2 regions of the Ensifer sp. D2-11 genome follow, and region 2 is predicted to be linked to the other one. Evidence: riboswitches for the same ligand, from Rfam matches in the RefSeq annotation. Region 2 holds a riboswitch; the other holds the start of a gene.
The links. Region 2 has a riboswitch for cobalamin ahead of bluB (5,6-dimethylbenzimidazole synthase). Riboswitches for the same ligand answer to the same signal wherever they lie in the genome.
Positions count from the first base shown of each region.

Region 1: it holds a riboswitch for cobalamin, as region 2 does, so the genes downstream of both, M1D34_RS11310 (aromatic ring-hydroxylating oxygenase subunit alpha) here and bluB (5,6-dimethylbenzimidazole synthase) in region 2, are expected to answer to the same signal.

Region 1 covers NZ_CP096433.1:2,331,693-2,338,989, forward strand. The annotation lists gene M1D34_RS11300 (glycoside hydrolase family 25 protein) at 1-445, shown strand, start outside; gene M1D34_RS11305 (FAD-binding oxidoreductase) at 447-1,547, opposite strand; gene M1D34_RS11310 (aromatic ring-hydroxylating oxygenase subunit alpha) at 1,544-2,788, opposite strand; cobalamin riboswitch at 2,903-3,105, opposite strand; gene M1D34_RS11315 (DUF6656 family protein) at 3,426-4,019, shown strand; gene M1D34_RS11320 (L-threonylcarbamoyladenylate synthase) at 4,085-5,059, shown strand; gene M1D34_RS11325 (FAD-binding oxidoreductase) at 5,107-6,549, shown strand; gene M1D34_RS11330 (DUF1217 domain-containing protein) at 6,597-7,297, opposite strand, start outside.
Region 2 covers NZ_CP096433.1:1,249,942-1,257,238, forward strand. The annotation lists gene M1D34_RS06020 (TolB family protein) at 1-663, shown strand, start outside; gene M1D34_RS06025 (LacI family DNA-binding transcriptional regulator) at 674-1,696, opposite strand; gene M1D34_RS06030 (phytanoyl-CoA dioxygenase family protein) at 1,794-2,987, shown strand; gene M1D34_RS06035 (SDR family oxidoreductase) at 3,358-4,179, shown strand; cobalamin riboswitch at 4,219-4,432, shown strand; gene bluB (5,6-dimethylbenzimidazole synthase) at 4,478-5,164, shown strand; gene M1D34_RS06045 (DUF2865 domain-containing protein) at 5,618-6,745, opposite strand; gene M1D34_RS06050 (acyl-homoserine-lactone synthase) at 6,913-7,297, opposite strand, start outside.

The DNA.
Region 1 (7,297 bases), 1.1 Mb from region 2:
TTCGCGCCTTCCGCTCTGGTATGCGCGCTACAAGCCCGATATCCGTAAAGTCTTTCCGATGGGAAACTGGGACCGCTACGCGCTCTGGCAATTCTCCTCGGCGCATAATTGCGGAAAGAAGCGCTGCCCCTATCGGGTGCCCGGCACCCTCGACGATATAGACGTGAATGTCGCAGCGATGAGTGCATCGGCACTGAAGAGCGTCTGGCCTCATGGCGCGCTTCTTCCGGAGAAGCCGCCGGTGCTCACTGTTATCGCCTCGGCCACCGTCGGCACGATCCCGGCGCTGAACGCAAATGCAACGGCCACTCTTTCGCGGCCGCTCGTGATAAGCCGCGCCGAGGCGGAGAGCGGATCAGGAGCCGGCGCCGACGAGACGGTTACCGGCTCCATCGCCGTCAGGGCCGCCGAGGCACGCCTGCCCTACCAATCCGAGCGGCGTTAACTCAGGCCTCGATCTGGACGTCGCTTGTCGGCCGCGAACAGCAGGCGAGGATGTAGCCCTCCTCGATCTCGTCGTCGAGAATGCCGCCATTGTGGTTCATCTCGACGTCGCCGGCGATCTTCAACACCCGGCACGTTCCGCAGATGCCGCCCTCGCAGGCGGCCCCGATCCTGACACCGTTGGCGCGGGCCGTCTGCAGGATCGTCTGGCCGGGAACGGCGGTCGCTTCCTTGCCGCTCATGGTAAAGGTCACCCGCGCCGCCCCGGCCCCGGCATCGGCGGTAGGCCCGGCCCGAATTGCAAGCTCCTCGGCCGCCGGCGCCGCGGCGGGCTGGAAACTCTCCTGGTGATAGCGGGCCATGTCGAAGCCCGCCGCTTCCAGCATTGCCCGAACATTGCCCATGAACGGCTCGGGCCCGCAGCAGAAGACGGTTCTTTCCAGGAAATCCGGTGCGAGCATCGGCAACTTCGCCGCGTCGATGCGGCCGCGCAGACCATGCCAGCCGTGCCGCGCCTCATGCCCCTCCACGAGGAAGCCGAGATTGAGCCCCGGCATCTGACGGGCGAGAACTTCGAGCTCCGATCTGAAGAGGAGATCGTCCGGGCGCCGGGCGCAGGAAATGAAGGTGACATCCGTTTCCGGCGCGCAGTCGGCCATCCAGCGCGTCATCGACATCATCGGCGTGACGCCCGACCCCGCCGATATGAAGAGATATTTTTCACCGGGATGACGGACGAAGCTGAAATCGCCGAGCGGCCCGAACGCCTTGAGCATCATGCCCGGCTTCAGATTGTCGAACATCCAGCGGGTGCCGATGCTTCCCGGCTGCGCCTTGACCGTGACCGCGACCGAAAGCGGGCGCGAGGGCGAGGATGACAGCGTATAGGTGCGCATCACCGGCTCGGCTGGGACGGGCAGTTCGAGCGTCACGAACTGCCCGGGCAGGTAGCGGAACCAGGCCGGCTTGTCGGAGCGGAAGGTGAAGGTCATCACGTCAGCGGTTTCGGCTACGGCCGACATGCACTCCAGCATGTGCTGACGGTCTCTCCAGGGGTCGAGCTCGTCGAAATGGTGAAAGGAGCGAGGCATTTCCATCGTCATGCCACCCGCGAGAGATGCGCGGCCCCGCCCTGAAGGCGGTCCAGCATGAAGCTCGAATACCACTCGACGAACTGCATGACGCCGCCCTCGTGTTCGGCGGAATAAGGACCCGGCTCATAGGCGGGCGAGCGGATTCCGAACGCGTTTTCCTCGACGATCTGCCGGTCCTGGTCGTTGGTCTCCGTCCAGACGTGCGTCAGCTCGTCTATCGTGTAGTCGACGCCCTCCACCGCATCCTTGTTGACCAGCCATTTGGTCGTAACCTCAGTCAGTTCCGGCCCGAGCGGCAGAACGCGGAAGGTGATCGCATGGTCGCCGAGAATGTGGTTCCAGGTCGTCGGATAATGGAAGAGGAGCAGCGTGCCGATGCCATCGGCGTCTACGCCGGTGGAGAGTTGCTTGCGGACGGCCTTCTGTCCGGACATCGTATAGCTCTCGGCGCCGTTGATGAGCGGCATTCTCGTCATGCGGAACTGGCCCGTGGGCGCGATCTTGAAGGCGCTCGGAAGGCCCGCGGCCTCGCATTTCTGCCAGTGGGCGCCGATTTCCGGATCGTTCATCGCCCCCTGGACACCGGTTACGGTCGGCGCTTCCGGATAGGTACGGCAGAGTTCCGGATGATTGGCGGCGCAGTGGTAACACTCGCGATTGTTCTCCCAGACCAGCTTCCAATTGCCCTTCTCGACGATGGTGCTTTCGAAGGCGACCTTCGTTTCCCCCAGGCGATGCGGCGCGAGATAGGCCGCGACCGTCTCGCGGAACGGCCGGAAGTCCATCGGGTGTTCGGCAAGACTGATGAAGATGTAACCGCCGACGGTCTCGCAGTGGATCGGCTTCAGACTGTGCTCGGCCGGGTCGAAGCCCTCGGGCATCTGCCGCGCGAAGAGCAGGCGGCCGTCGAGTTCGTAGGTCCACTGGTGGTAGGGACAGACGAGTTTGGCGGATGAGCCTTTGTGCTGCGTGCAGACGCGCGAGCCGCGATGGCGGCACGAATTGTGCAGTGCCCGGACCGCGCCCTGCCTGTCTCGAACGATAACGACCGGGTAATCGCCGACCTGCGCCGTGAAATAGTTCCCCGGCCGCGGGACTTCGCAATCATGGCCGATGAACAGCCAATCCTTGTACCAGATCTGCTCCAGGTCCTGACGGTAATAATCAGGATCGACGTAGAAGGCGCGGTCGAGGCTGTAGCCTTCGCGACGGGTCTTCAGCTTGCGCAGCATTTCGGTCTGAATTTCCATGCCCTTGTCCTCGTTTTTCCGCCGTTTCGGAGAGGCAGGACTGGAACCCGCGCCGGCCGCATGGACCCGCAACGCAATTGGCTCCGATCCGGCTGCCCGCCGCAACCAGCTACGGTCTATTTCTGCTTCAAGGCTGGTTTCCGGGCTCTGGAGCCGTCCGCAAGGGACCTGCCCGGCGCCTTCCCGGACGCGGTGTCCAGTGGCCTTCTGCCGTGGCTGTTCGCTCCACCACCGTTGCGGGGGCAGCGCCGGGATTTGACCGGCTTCCCAATTCTCCGCCCTCCCTTCGAGGCGGCACCTTGAGTGTCCTCATCTAAGCCTGAGGACCGGCCCGGCAACTGCCAATAGACGACATCCGATTCCAGAAAGACGACAGCCAGACGCGACACAATCGGCACGAAGGCATGCAATATTATCCATAACAAACAAGGAAATAGATGAATCCCTGCGCAGCTGGAGGATTTTTCGGCAGCGCCGTTCATGGCGCGAAGGCGAGTGGCCATTCTGCGACACGGCCCGCCAACACAAGGGTCTGATCGATGCCGGCCCGGACATACCGGGACCAATTCGTTAACTGTGATGATTTAACGTTCGCCGCGATCAACCCGCTTGCGGACAGGATGGCGCGACGACGCCCATGGCAAAACTCCGATATTACGACGCTGCCGACAAGGCGGCCGCGCCGCCGAAAGCCAAGGCTCACACCGAGTTCCTGCGGACCGGCCGGATCGATAGACGCCGGTGGATGCCGAACGAGCGACAGTATCTGAGTTATGCCGAGGTGGCGCAGCAGACGGCGCGGAAGCTGACGACAGCGGGCGAGACGACCCACAGGCGAATCAACGGCTTTCATGCCTCGATCCAGTTCCCGAAGATGGTTTTCCATCGCACGCTCCCCAGCAGTCCGCATCTCGGCTATTGCCACGTGACCGCCGCGAAAACCTGCCTCGCCAATGGGCATGAGATCACCTGGTCCTTTTATTTCGCGAACTTCTTCTGCGAGCTCGGGAACGAGACCCATTTCTTCGACCGTATCCAGCCGGGCTACTCGCGCATGTATTTCGCCGTCGCGATCGAGCCCGACGCCAGCGAGGAACGGATCGTCGTCAACCGCAACGTGCGCGGCAACGGGCTGATTTTCCGGACGCAGGATCCGAAGGTGGCGCTGAAGAACGTGCTGATGCTCGGCGCACGCGACGAAGCCTTGCGCCGGATCGTTCGCAGCCTTTGACAAAGAAAATCGTTCTGTTTTTGCGGTCGCTCCGTTAAGGAAGCGACGGAAAGGATCAGAACGCCATGGCCGAAATCATCGACACGCGCATCGAACCTGAGCGGGCAATCGAGAAAGCCTGCGCGGTTCTTTCGGACGGCGAACCGGTCGCGATCCCGACGGAGACCGTATACGGCCTTGCCGCCGATGCCACGACCCCCGATGCGATCAGCCGCATCTATGAGATGAAGGGGCGGCCGCGGTTCAATCCGCTGATTTGCCACGTCTGCGATCTGGCGATGGCAGAGGCGCATGTGACCTTCGATCCGGTTTCGAGACGTCTGGCCGAGGCCTTCTGGCCCGGCCCCCTCACGCTGATCCTGCCGCAGCGGCGGGAGAGCACCGTGCACACGCTCGCATCCGCCGGTCTCGATACGCTCGGAATTCGCATGCCCGACGGCTTCTCGCGCCGGGTGATCGCCCGGTTCGGGCGGCCTTTGGCAGCGCCGAGCGCCAACACCTCGGGCAAGATCAGCCCCACCAGTGCGGCCCATGTGCAGGCGGATCTCGGTTCCAGGCTGAAGCTCATCCTCGACGCGGGGCCGGCCGCGATCGGCCTGGAATCGACCATCGTCAAGGTCGAGAACGGAAGGTTGCGGCTGCTGAGGCCCGGGGGGCTCGACGCGGCAGAGATCGAAGCGCTGACCGGGCTCGCCATCGAGCGCCCGGAGGCCGCCGGCGCTGTCATCGAGGCGCCCGGCATGCTCGCCTCGCATTACGCTCCCGGTGCCACTGTGCGGCTCGATGCCGATGAGGTCCGGAAGGGAGAAGCCCTGATCCGCTTCGGCGGAGAGGCGCTTCCCGGTGAAGCCGATGCCGCGATCGTCCTGGATCTCAGTCCGGACGGCAGCCTGCGGGAAGCCGCCGCCAATCTTTTCGACTATATGAAAAAAGCGGATGCCAGCGGCGCCGCGACCATCGCTTTCGGCCCGATCCCGAGCGAGGGGCTCGGCGAGGCGATAATCGACCGGCTGCAGCGCGCGGCCGCGCCGCGGGGCTGATGGCCATCGGCACGCTTGAAGCAACCACGTTGATCCGAGGCAGGGCCATGACCACCGTACTTCCTTCTCCCGAACTCATCGCCTCCTTCGTCGATATCGTCGGGCCTGGCAATGCCCTCACCGCACCCGCCGACACGGCACCCTACCTCGTCGAGTCCCGCGGGCTCTACCGCGGCACGACGCCGCTCGTGCTCAGGCCCGGCTCCGTCGAGGAAGTTTCGCTGGTGATGCGGCTTGCGAGTCAGACCCGAACGGCAGTCGTGCCGCAGGGCGGCAATACCGGACATGTGGCCGGACAGATTCCACGCGAGGGCAAAGCCGACGTGGTCCTTTCCCTCGAGCGGCTGAACCGCATCCGCGACATCGACCCGGTCGGCAACGTGATCGTGGCCGACGCCGGCTGTATCCTGGCGGACATCCAGAAGGCCGCCGATGACGCCGACCGGCTTTTTCCCCTGTCACTCGGCTCGGAAGGCTCTGCCCGGATCGGCGGCAATCTTTCGACCAATGCCGGCGGCACTGCCGTGCTTGCCTATGGGAACATGCGCCAGCTCTGCCTGGGGCTGGAAGTCGTGCTCCCGACCGGGGAGATCTGGGATGGGCTCAGACGCCTCAGGAAGGACAATACCGGCTACGATCTGCGCGATCTTTTCATCGGCGCCGAGGGAACGCTCGGCGTCATAACCGGCGCCGTTTTGAAGCTCTTTCCGAAACCGCGCGGCCACCAGGTGACCTTTGCCGGCCTCAGGAGCGTCGAGGACGCACTTACGCTTTTCGATCGGGCAACAAGCGTCTGCGGGCCGGCCCTGACGGGCTTCGAACTGATGCCGCGGCTCGGCATCGAGTTCACCACCCGGCACATCGCCGGCGTCAGAGATCCGATGGAAACGACGCATCCGTGGTACGCGCTGATCGATATCTCCACCTCGGATACCGCCGAAAGCGCGGAACGGATGGTGCAAGACCTTCTCGAAGCCGTCATTGCCGACGGTCTCGTCGAAAACGCGGTCATCGCCCAGAACGAAGCGCAACGCAGAGCGCTCTGGCACATGCGAGAAAGCATGTCGCCGGCACAAAAGCCTGAGGGTGGCTCCATCAAGCATGACGTTTCGGTCCCGGTGTCGAGCATTCCGGCCTTCATGACGGAGGCGGATGCGCTGGTCTCCAAGGCCATCCCCGGCGCGCGCATCTGCGCCTTCGGCCATATGGGCGACGGCAATATCCACTACAACATCTCCCAGCCCGTCGGCGCGGACAAGCAGAGCTTTCTCGATCGGTGGCGCGAGATCAATGCGATCGTTCACGCCGTCGTGCTCAAACATGACGGCTCGATCTCTGCCGAGCATGGCATCGGCCAGTTGAAGCGAGACGAACTCGCGGCGATCCGATCGCCGATCGAGATCGAGCTCATGCGACGGATCAAGCACGCCTTCGACCCGGCGGGGATCATGAACCCCGATAAGGTGCTGCGCGAGGATCGAGGCGAGTAACGACGGCATCCCGAAGTGCGCGATTCCGGGCCGCCCGCCATTAAGCCCTACCCGCCCTTCCTGAGCTGCGACAGTTGGAAGAGCGTATCGGCGCTGATGCCGATATTGCTGCCGCTGCCTGAAAGCACCACCACGGCCGGATCGACTTCCATGTTGTTCTCCAGATCGTAGAGCACGGTGAAGCGCGCGAGGAGTTTCTTCAGTTCGGCGGGATCGCTCAGCTTCTCGAGATCGAGGTTCTTCTCGACGATCTTTGCCTGCTGGTCGATGTCCATGGAACTGAATTCGTCGGGCAGGCTGAAGATGGTGCGGAACACTTCGGCGAGCGCATCATCCGCCAGGAGATCGTAGGCGTCGACGAGCGAGCCTGCCTGGCGCTCGAAATAGAGTGCCAGGCGGACACCTGCATTGTCCTCGCCTGCCTGTTCTTCCAGCGACTGGTGCAGATACCGGTCGAGGGTCTCGTAAAGCCCCTGCCGCGTGATGATGACGCTCTTGTCCTCGCGCAGAACATTGCCGCCGCTGTCGAAATTGAACGAGGTGACCAGGGCGATGTAGGCTCCGGAGTTCTGCTGCTGATTGATGAAGCTCTTGGGATCGTCCAGATCGGAGGTGAAGATGTCGCGGAGGAAATCGACGGTGACATTCTCGGGATCGATGCCGTTTGCCTCGAGAGCGAAATCGACCAGGCGGGAATCGGCGAGAAACTCGTCGAGAGAGGAGAGTTTGGCGACTTCGGCCGTATAAT
Region 2 (7,297 bases):
ACGGAGATCGACACCGGCTTTGCCCGGCACTGCAACAACGATCACGGAATCTCGCCCGACGGCAGCACGCTCGTGATCAGCGACAAGACGGAATTCGGCAGTTCGGCAATCTATCTCCTGCCGGCAGAGGGCGGCACGCCGCGGCTCGTCACACGCAACCTGCCGTCCTACTGGCACGGCTGGTCGCCCGACGGGCGCATGCTTGCCTATTGCGGGATCCGCGATCAGGTCTTCGACATCTACACGATACCGGTCGATGGCGGGGAGGAACGCCGCCTGACGCAGGGGCAGGGCCGCAATGACGGGCCGGACTGGTCTGCGGACGGGGAGTGGATCTATTTCAATTCGAGCCGTACCGGCCGCATGCAGATCTGGCGGGTTAGGCCGGACGGCAAGGATGTCCAGCGCATCACCGACAGTCCTTATGGCGACTGGTTTCCGCATCCTTCTCCGGACGGCAGACACCTGCTCGTGCTCTCCTATGACGGCGATGTCTTCGACCACCCGCGCGATCTCGACGTGCGTCTCCGCCTGATGGATCCGGACGGCGGCAATGCGCGCGTACTGCTCGAACTCTTCGGCGGGCAGGGGACGGTGAATGTCCCGAACTGGTCGCCCTCGGGCACCGCCTTTGCCTTCGTACGCTACGAACCGGAGGAATAGCCAGCGGGGGTCAGATACGCGGCAGGTTGTAAGGGGTGATTACTTCGACCGCGGAAAGATGCCGCTTTTCGGAGGCGCGCAGTGCGCCCCGGCGCTCCAGGACCGCGTGGAAAGCCATGCGGACGTCCGTTTTCAGGTCGTGGTGAAGAACGAACTGGACCAAGCCCCGACGCAGGAGATCCAGATTGTCCTCATCGAGGTCGTGAGCGACGAAGAGAACGCAGCCGCGCTGCAACTGTCCGAAGGCGTCGAGCACAGCGCGATTGCCTCCGCCGATCGAATAGGCAGCATTGATCTCCGGATGGCTGGTGATTGCCTTAAGGGCAAGAGCGCCTGTCTCCTCGTTCCTGCCATGGCCCTCGCTGATCTCGACCACGCCGATATGCGGATATTTTTCCCGCAGCACGCGGCGAAAACCGATCTCGCGTTCCTCTTCGCCGCGAAAGCGACTGCTCGATATGGTGACCAGCACAGTCGCAGGCCGGTCCGCGAAGCGCTCGCCGATCAGGTAGGCTGCGGTTTCACCGGCGGCGCGGTTGTCAGCCCCGGCATAGGCCGTTCGCGATGAATGCGGCAGATCGGTAACGAGCGTGACGACCGCAACTCCGGCATTTTCGAGCCGCGCCACGGCGGCGGCAATCTCCGGCACGTCGGGCGCCTTGAGGACTACTCCGTCGGTTCCCCGAAGCCGAATACGGTCGAGCAACTGGCTGATGTCCTGCGGCCGCATGGTCTCGGCGAAATGGAAGCGGGACCGGAAAACCGTAGGCATGAAGGTCGCGGCTTCGCTTTCGAATGCCTTGCGCACCGCTTCGGTGAAGCGTTCCGGCGCCTCCATCACCACGTCGACGGCATATCTGCGTCCCTGTACCTCAAGGCCCGCCTGCTGTCTCTCGAGTTCACGAATGGCTGCATTGACGCGCATCACCGTTTGCTGGCGCACGCCCCGCCGGCCGTTGAGGACGCGATCGACGGTCGCCGTACTGAGTCCCGCCTGGAAGGCGATGTCCTTGACAAGAAACGGATGTGCCACCGGTCCCTCCTGATGGCTTTTTGATGGATTCCTGCTCTATATCAGAAGCGGGCAAGCCGTATAGTCGCATCATCGTCATCCTTGAGGAGGAGAGCTGATGAAGACGGACAATCCCGCGGGGGCGCGTCTGGAACGCGTGTGGCTCAGTGAGGCGGCCTGCGATATCGAGGAATTTCGTGCGGCGGTCGAGCACCGTGTCAGCCTGGCGGACTATCCGTACGCGGCGGACTGCCAGAAGAACGTCCTGATTTATGACAGCGCCCGTCTTGCCGGCGATTGCGCCACGCAGGACGGCAGGCGGTCGGTGCTTGCGGAGATCTGCGAGGCGCTTGCGACCGGGCCGGGCGTGGCGGTCTTCAAGCGCGCCTTCACCGATACGCGGGTGATCGACGAAGCGAGCCGCATCTTCGACGAGATCATCGAGGAACAACACCGCACCAACAGCGGCGGCGGCGATCATTTCGCCAAGCCCGGCGCTAACGACAGAATCTGGAATTCACTCGAAAAGCACTGCCTGAAGAACCCCGAGAATTTCGCGGCCTATTACGGCAACGCCATCATCGCGCTCGTCAGCGAAGCCTGGCTCGGTCCGAACTACCAGATGACGGCGCAGGTCAACCGCGTCAATCCCGGCGGCGCGTCTCAATCGCCGCATCGCGACTATCATCTCGGCTTTCAGACCTCGGCCGTTATAGAGCAGTATCCGGCGCATGTGCACAGGCTCTCGCCGGTCCTGACGCTCCAGGGCGCGGTCGCCCATTGCGACATGCCGGTCGAAAGCGGGCCAACCCTGTTCCTGCCCTATAGCCAGACGTATCTGCCCGGATATCTCGCTTTGAAACGGCCGGAGTTCCGCACCTATTTCGAAGAGAACCACGTGCAATTGCCGCTGGAGAAGGGCGACGTCGTGTTCTTCAACCCGGCGCTTTTCCACGCCGCGGGCAGCAACCGGTCTGCCGGAATCAAGCGTGTGGCCAATCTTCTGCAGGTATCCTCCGCCTTCGGCCGGGCGATGGAAACGGTGGATCGCGAACACATGTGCGCCGTGCTCTTTCCGGCTCTGAAAGTTCTTGCGGCCGGAGGCAAGCTCACGCAGGACGAAATTGCCAATGCGGTTGCCGCGTGCGCCGAGGGGTATTCGTTCCCGACCAATCTCGATCGTGATCCGCCGGTTGGGGGGCTGGCGCCCAGGACGCAGGCACAGCTGATGCACGAAGCGCTCGCCGGCGAATGGAGTGTTGAGGCGTTTGCCGAAGCGCTGGCCGATCAGGCGGCGAAAAAGCTAAGCTAGCCGTCTTGGCTAAGGCCTTTTGAGACCTTGAGTTTGTCACGGCTACTGCGAGATGGATGATGGCGCTGGTGCTCTGGTGGGTTTGTCGGCGCGTAGGGCGGTGCGGACAAGGTTGCCGAGCACGTCGGTCAGCGTGGGGAGGACTGCAATCTCTCCTCCTCATCTCTGTGCTTGTCACAGAGATCCAGCAGCGCCGCGTCAGCGGCGCGGGAGGAGTTCTTTCAGCCCAAGGACTTGGTCTGGCTGGATCCCTGTGACGAGCACAGGGATGAGGAGATCAGACAAGTAGCGGCGGGTATCCCAAATCTCAACAGGCATTAATGCACGCTCACCAAGGCATATTCACCAACATCTCAAAGGGAGGATCAGGATGAGCACGGACCACGCCCGACTGGACGGGAAGATCGCCATTGTGACCGGGGGCACGCAGGGGCTCGGTGCCACGATTGCCGCACTCTTCGCGGAGCGCGGCGCCGCCGGCGTCGTCATTTGCGGGCGCAACGCGGCGAAGGGCGAGGCGAAAGCTGCCGAGATCGCCGCGGCGACGGGTTCGAAGGTCGTCTACGTACCGGCGGATCTCGAGCGGGTGGAGGATGCCCGTGCCGTCGTGGCGGCTTGCGACCGCGCCTTCGGCCGCGTCGATGCGCTGGTCAACGCCGCAGCGATCACCGACAGGGGTACGATCCTCGACACCAGCCCGGAACTCTTCGACCGGATGTTCGCGGTCAATGTGCGGGCGCCATTCTTCCTGATGCAGGAGGTGATAAAGGTGATGCGGCGCGAGAAGACGGAGGGCACGATCGTCAATATCGGCTCCATGTCGGCGAAGGCGGGTCAGCCCTTCATCGCAGCCTATTGTGCGTCGAAGGGGGCGCTGGAGACGCTGACCAAGAATACCGCCTATGCCGTCCTTCGCAACCGGATACGGGTCAACGGCCTCAACATCGGCTGGATGGCCTCGGAAGGCGAAGACCGGATCCAGCGCGAATATCACGATGCGCCGGCGAACTGGCTCGAAAAGGCGGCAGCGAGCCAGCCCTTCGGCAGGCTCGTCGACCCGGCCGAGGTCGCGCGTGCCTGCGCCTATCTCTCATCGGCAGAATCCGGCCTCATGACGGGTTCCGTCATCTGCTTCGATCAGTCGATCTGGGGTGCCTATGACGCCTCGCCTCATCCGGAGGCGCCGCTCTGAAGCTCCCGCTTGCTTGCCTTGCCTTTCGTGGGGACCTGTGGCCATATGCCGCCGTCAGGTGCCCGCGAAATGCGGGAGAATCGGGAAGCCGGTGCAGTTCCGGCACGTGCCCAGCGCTGTGAAGGGGACGTTCTCGCCAAAAAAAGGCTCTGAATCTTTTCAGAGCTTTGCCACTGAATATTGAAGCTATTCGGGAAGGCGGTGCGAACGGATGATCCGAAGTCAGAAGACCGGCCTGGCGAGATAGACCGGCCCCGCGCGGACGGCGGGAGGTTTCCGCATTGTTGGGGATCGAACGATGCTGCCTGACCCGAACGGCTGCCTTACGGCCGCCGGAGCTTTTTCGTCGGACGAGCGCGCCGCCGTCTATCGTGCCATTGAGACGCGTCGCGACGTGCGCGACGAGTTCCTGCCCGAACCATTGTCCGAGGAACTGATCGCCCGCCTGCTCGGTGCGGCGCACCAGGCGCCGTCAGTCGGCTTCATGCAACCCTGGAACTTCGTGCTCGTGCGCCAGGACGAGACGCGGGAGAAAGTCTGGCGGGCTTTCCAGCGCGCCAATGACGAGGCCGCAGAGATGTTTTCCGGCGAAAGGCAAGCGAAGTACCGGTCGCTGAAGCTCGAAGGCATTCGCAAGGCGCCGCTCAGCATTTGCGTGACCTGCGACCGGACGCGCGGCGGAGCGGTCGTCCTGGGCCGCACCCATAATCCGCAGATGGATCTGTACTCGACCGTTTGCGCCGTCCAGAACCTCTGGCTCGCCGCGCGGGCGGAGGGCGTGGGCGTCGGCTGGGTCAGCATTTTCCACGAGAGCGAGATCAAGGCTATCCTCGGAATCCCGGATCATGTCGAAATCGTCGCCTGGCTGTGCCTCGGTTTCGTCGACAAGCTGTATCAAGAGCCGGAACTCGCCGCGAAGGGCTGGCGACAGCGCTTGCCGCTCGAAGATCTCGTTTTCGAGGAAGGCTGGGGCTCCGTTAGATGACGATGTTATTAGGTCGGTCGACCAAAAAACTTGAACGCGATCGATTCCAAGAGGTTAGAGCGGGATGCGGCGGAAAACCGCACACACTTTTCCTCACCCCGCCCCAAGGCCTGTTGAGTTTCGGGATACCCGCCGCGGCTTGTTGATCTCCTCATCCCTGTGCTTGTCACAGGGATCCAGCCAGACCAAGTCCTTGGGCTGAAAGGACTCTTCCCGCGCCGCAGACGCGGCGCTGCTGGATCCCTGTGACAAGCACAGGGATGAGGAAGAGGAGAGATTGCAGTCCTTCGATACGTACAGCGCCGCGCGTCTTATCAGACGCGCTTTGATCTTCTGCATGTTTTTGTCCTTTGATCGGCAACGGTCAAAGGACAAGTCCAGTAGGCCGCGCAGTCGGTACTCAAGGAATTCAAGAGCATCGCCATTCTTGCAAAATGCTCGCAACGGCGTATGTCAGTTTTCCTGCAGCGGCTGGTAACGGGGCCCAAGCGGATGCTTGAGGTCGATCGCGCTCTCTTCCTGCGGAAGGAAGGTCGGACCGACGACGCGGACCTTGTTTTTGGCCGGGTCGTAGGGCCGTTCTGCTATCGGCTTGGCCGGCGCCTTCTTCTCGCTGCCAATGGTTATGACCGACGGGCTGACGACGGTGAGCTTGCCGGCGGAGCCTGCCTTTTGCCCGTTGGCATCCGTTGCGGGGTCCGGGATTCCGCAGCCACAGATGCCGGGTGAGCCGACACTGCGCGCCCGGTAGGCGAAGGCCGTTGGGAGATCGGTGTAGGGCAGGCCGGTCGTCGCCGAAACCATCTGGTCGGCTTCTTCCGTCGCGAGCACATGATAGTAGAGCTCCGTCTCCGCACCCGGGCATCGCGCGCGGCAGAGATCGGCGTCACGACCGAAGTCTGCCGGCGTGGCATGCGAGGAGATGGGAAAGAAGGCGCCATCGCATGTCCTTACGCACATGGTTCTGAGGCTGCCGGCGAAATCGTGCTCCGTGAGCGGTAGCTCGGCCCGGGGGGCGTCGAGCAGAAGCGGATAGGCATCGCTGTCCGGCGGCAGGTCGCGCAGGATGTTCCGGTGAACCTCCGTTCCCTCGGCGGCGCTCGCAAACTGGCCTTCGGCGCTTCCGGCATCCCAGCCCTCTCGGGGCGCTCCCGAGCAGCCGTTGAGTTCCATGGCAGCGAGGATGCGCCGACGAACGTCGTCGTCACCACCGCCGATCAGATGCCTACGCTGCGCCTTGAGTTGCCGTAGATTCGCCTCCATGCGCGCGATCGTGTCGTCGAGTTCGGCGCAAGCGGCCTCGTCATCGCCGCCGATGACGACGACGCTGTCGCTGCTGCATTCCATTCGGCGGCGATCGTTCTTGGCGCGGCGCAACTCGATGTTCTGGCGGGAGACCGCACCTGTGAAATCGCGCAGGCTGGCATTCGTCGTGAAACCTGTGGGAAGGCCGGCGAGGCGTGCGCCCAGCCGTTCGCAAACGCCGGACGCTGCGGCCGGGCCGGCTGCGGCCAGCGCCAGCGGTACGAGAACCGCCGCGATGCGCCGGATCTTGGATGCCACCTTCGGGGACGCGGACACGTGCTTCTTCCTGCATTGCAGCGGACCGTTGCCGATGTGTCCGCCTTACCGTCTCATCATAGGACCTTGTCGAGATGGCGCAACGGGAAGAGGGCATCTGCGTTAATTCGCAATGCCCGTGGATGGAAGCTGCGGGCCGTGCGATCTGCACGGCCCGGATTATCGGGTCAGGCGGCGCGTGCCGTTTCAAGCGACATCGGGCGATCGAGAACGGTGCCCTCGATGGAGGCCACCGCCTTCATCGTTTCGAGCAGGTTCCTGCTCACCTCCCACGCGATGGCGACCGCATGGACGGAGCCGATCCTGTGCGGATCGGCGATGCGCTCCCCAGGGCAACCCATGCGGCGGAACATTCGCTCCAGGAACACATCGGTGACCGTGACGATATGGCTGATGCCCGAGGCAAGGCTCATTTCGCCCACACCGCACATCAGTTCGGCCGCGGCGATGGTGACCTGGTTCGATGCGCGATCCTGGGAGATTTCGGGATCGATGCAGAAGCGGCTCGATTCCCACACCGACGCACTACGGATTTCCGGATTGCCCCCGAGC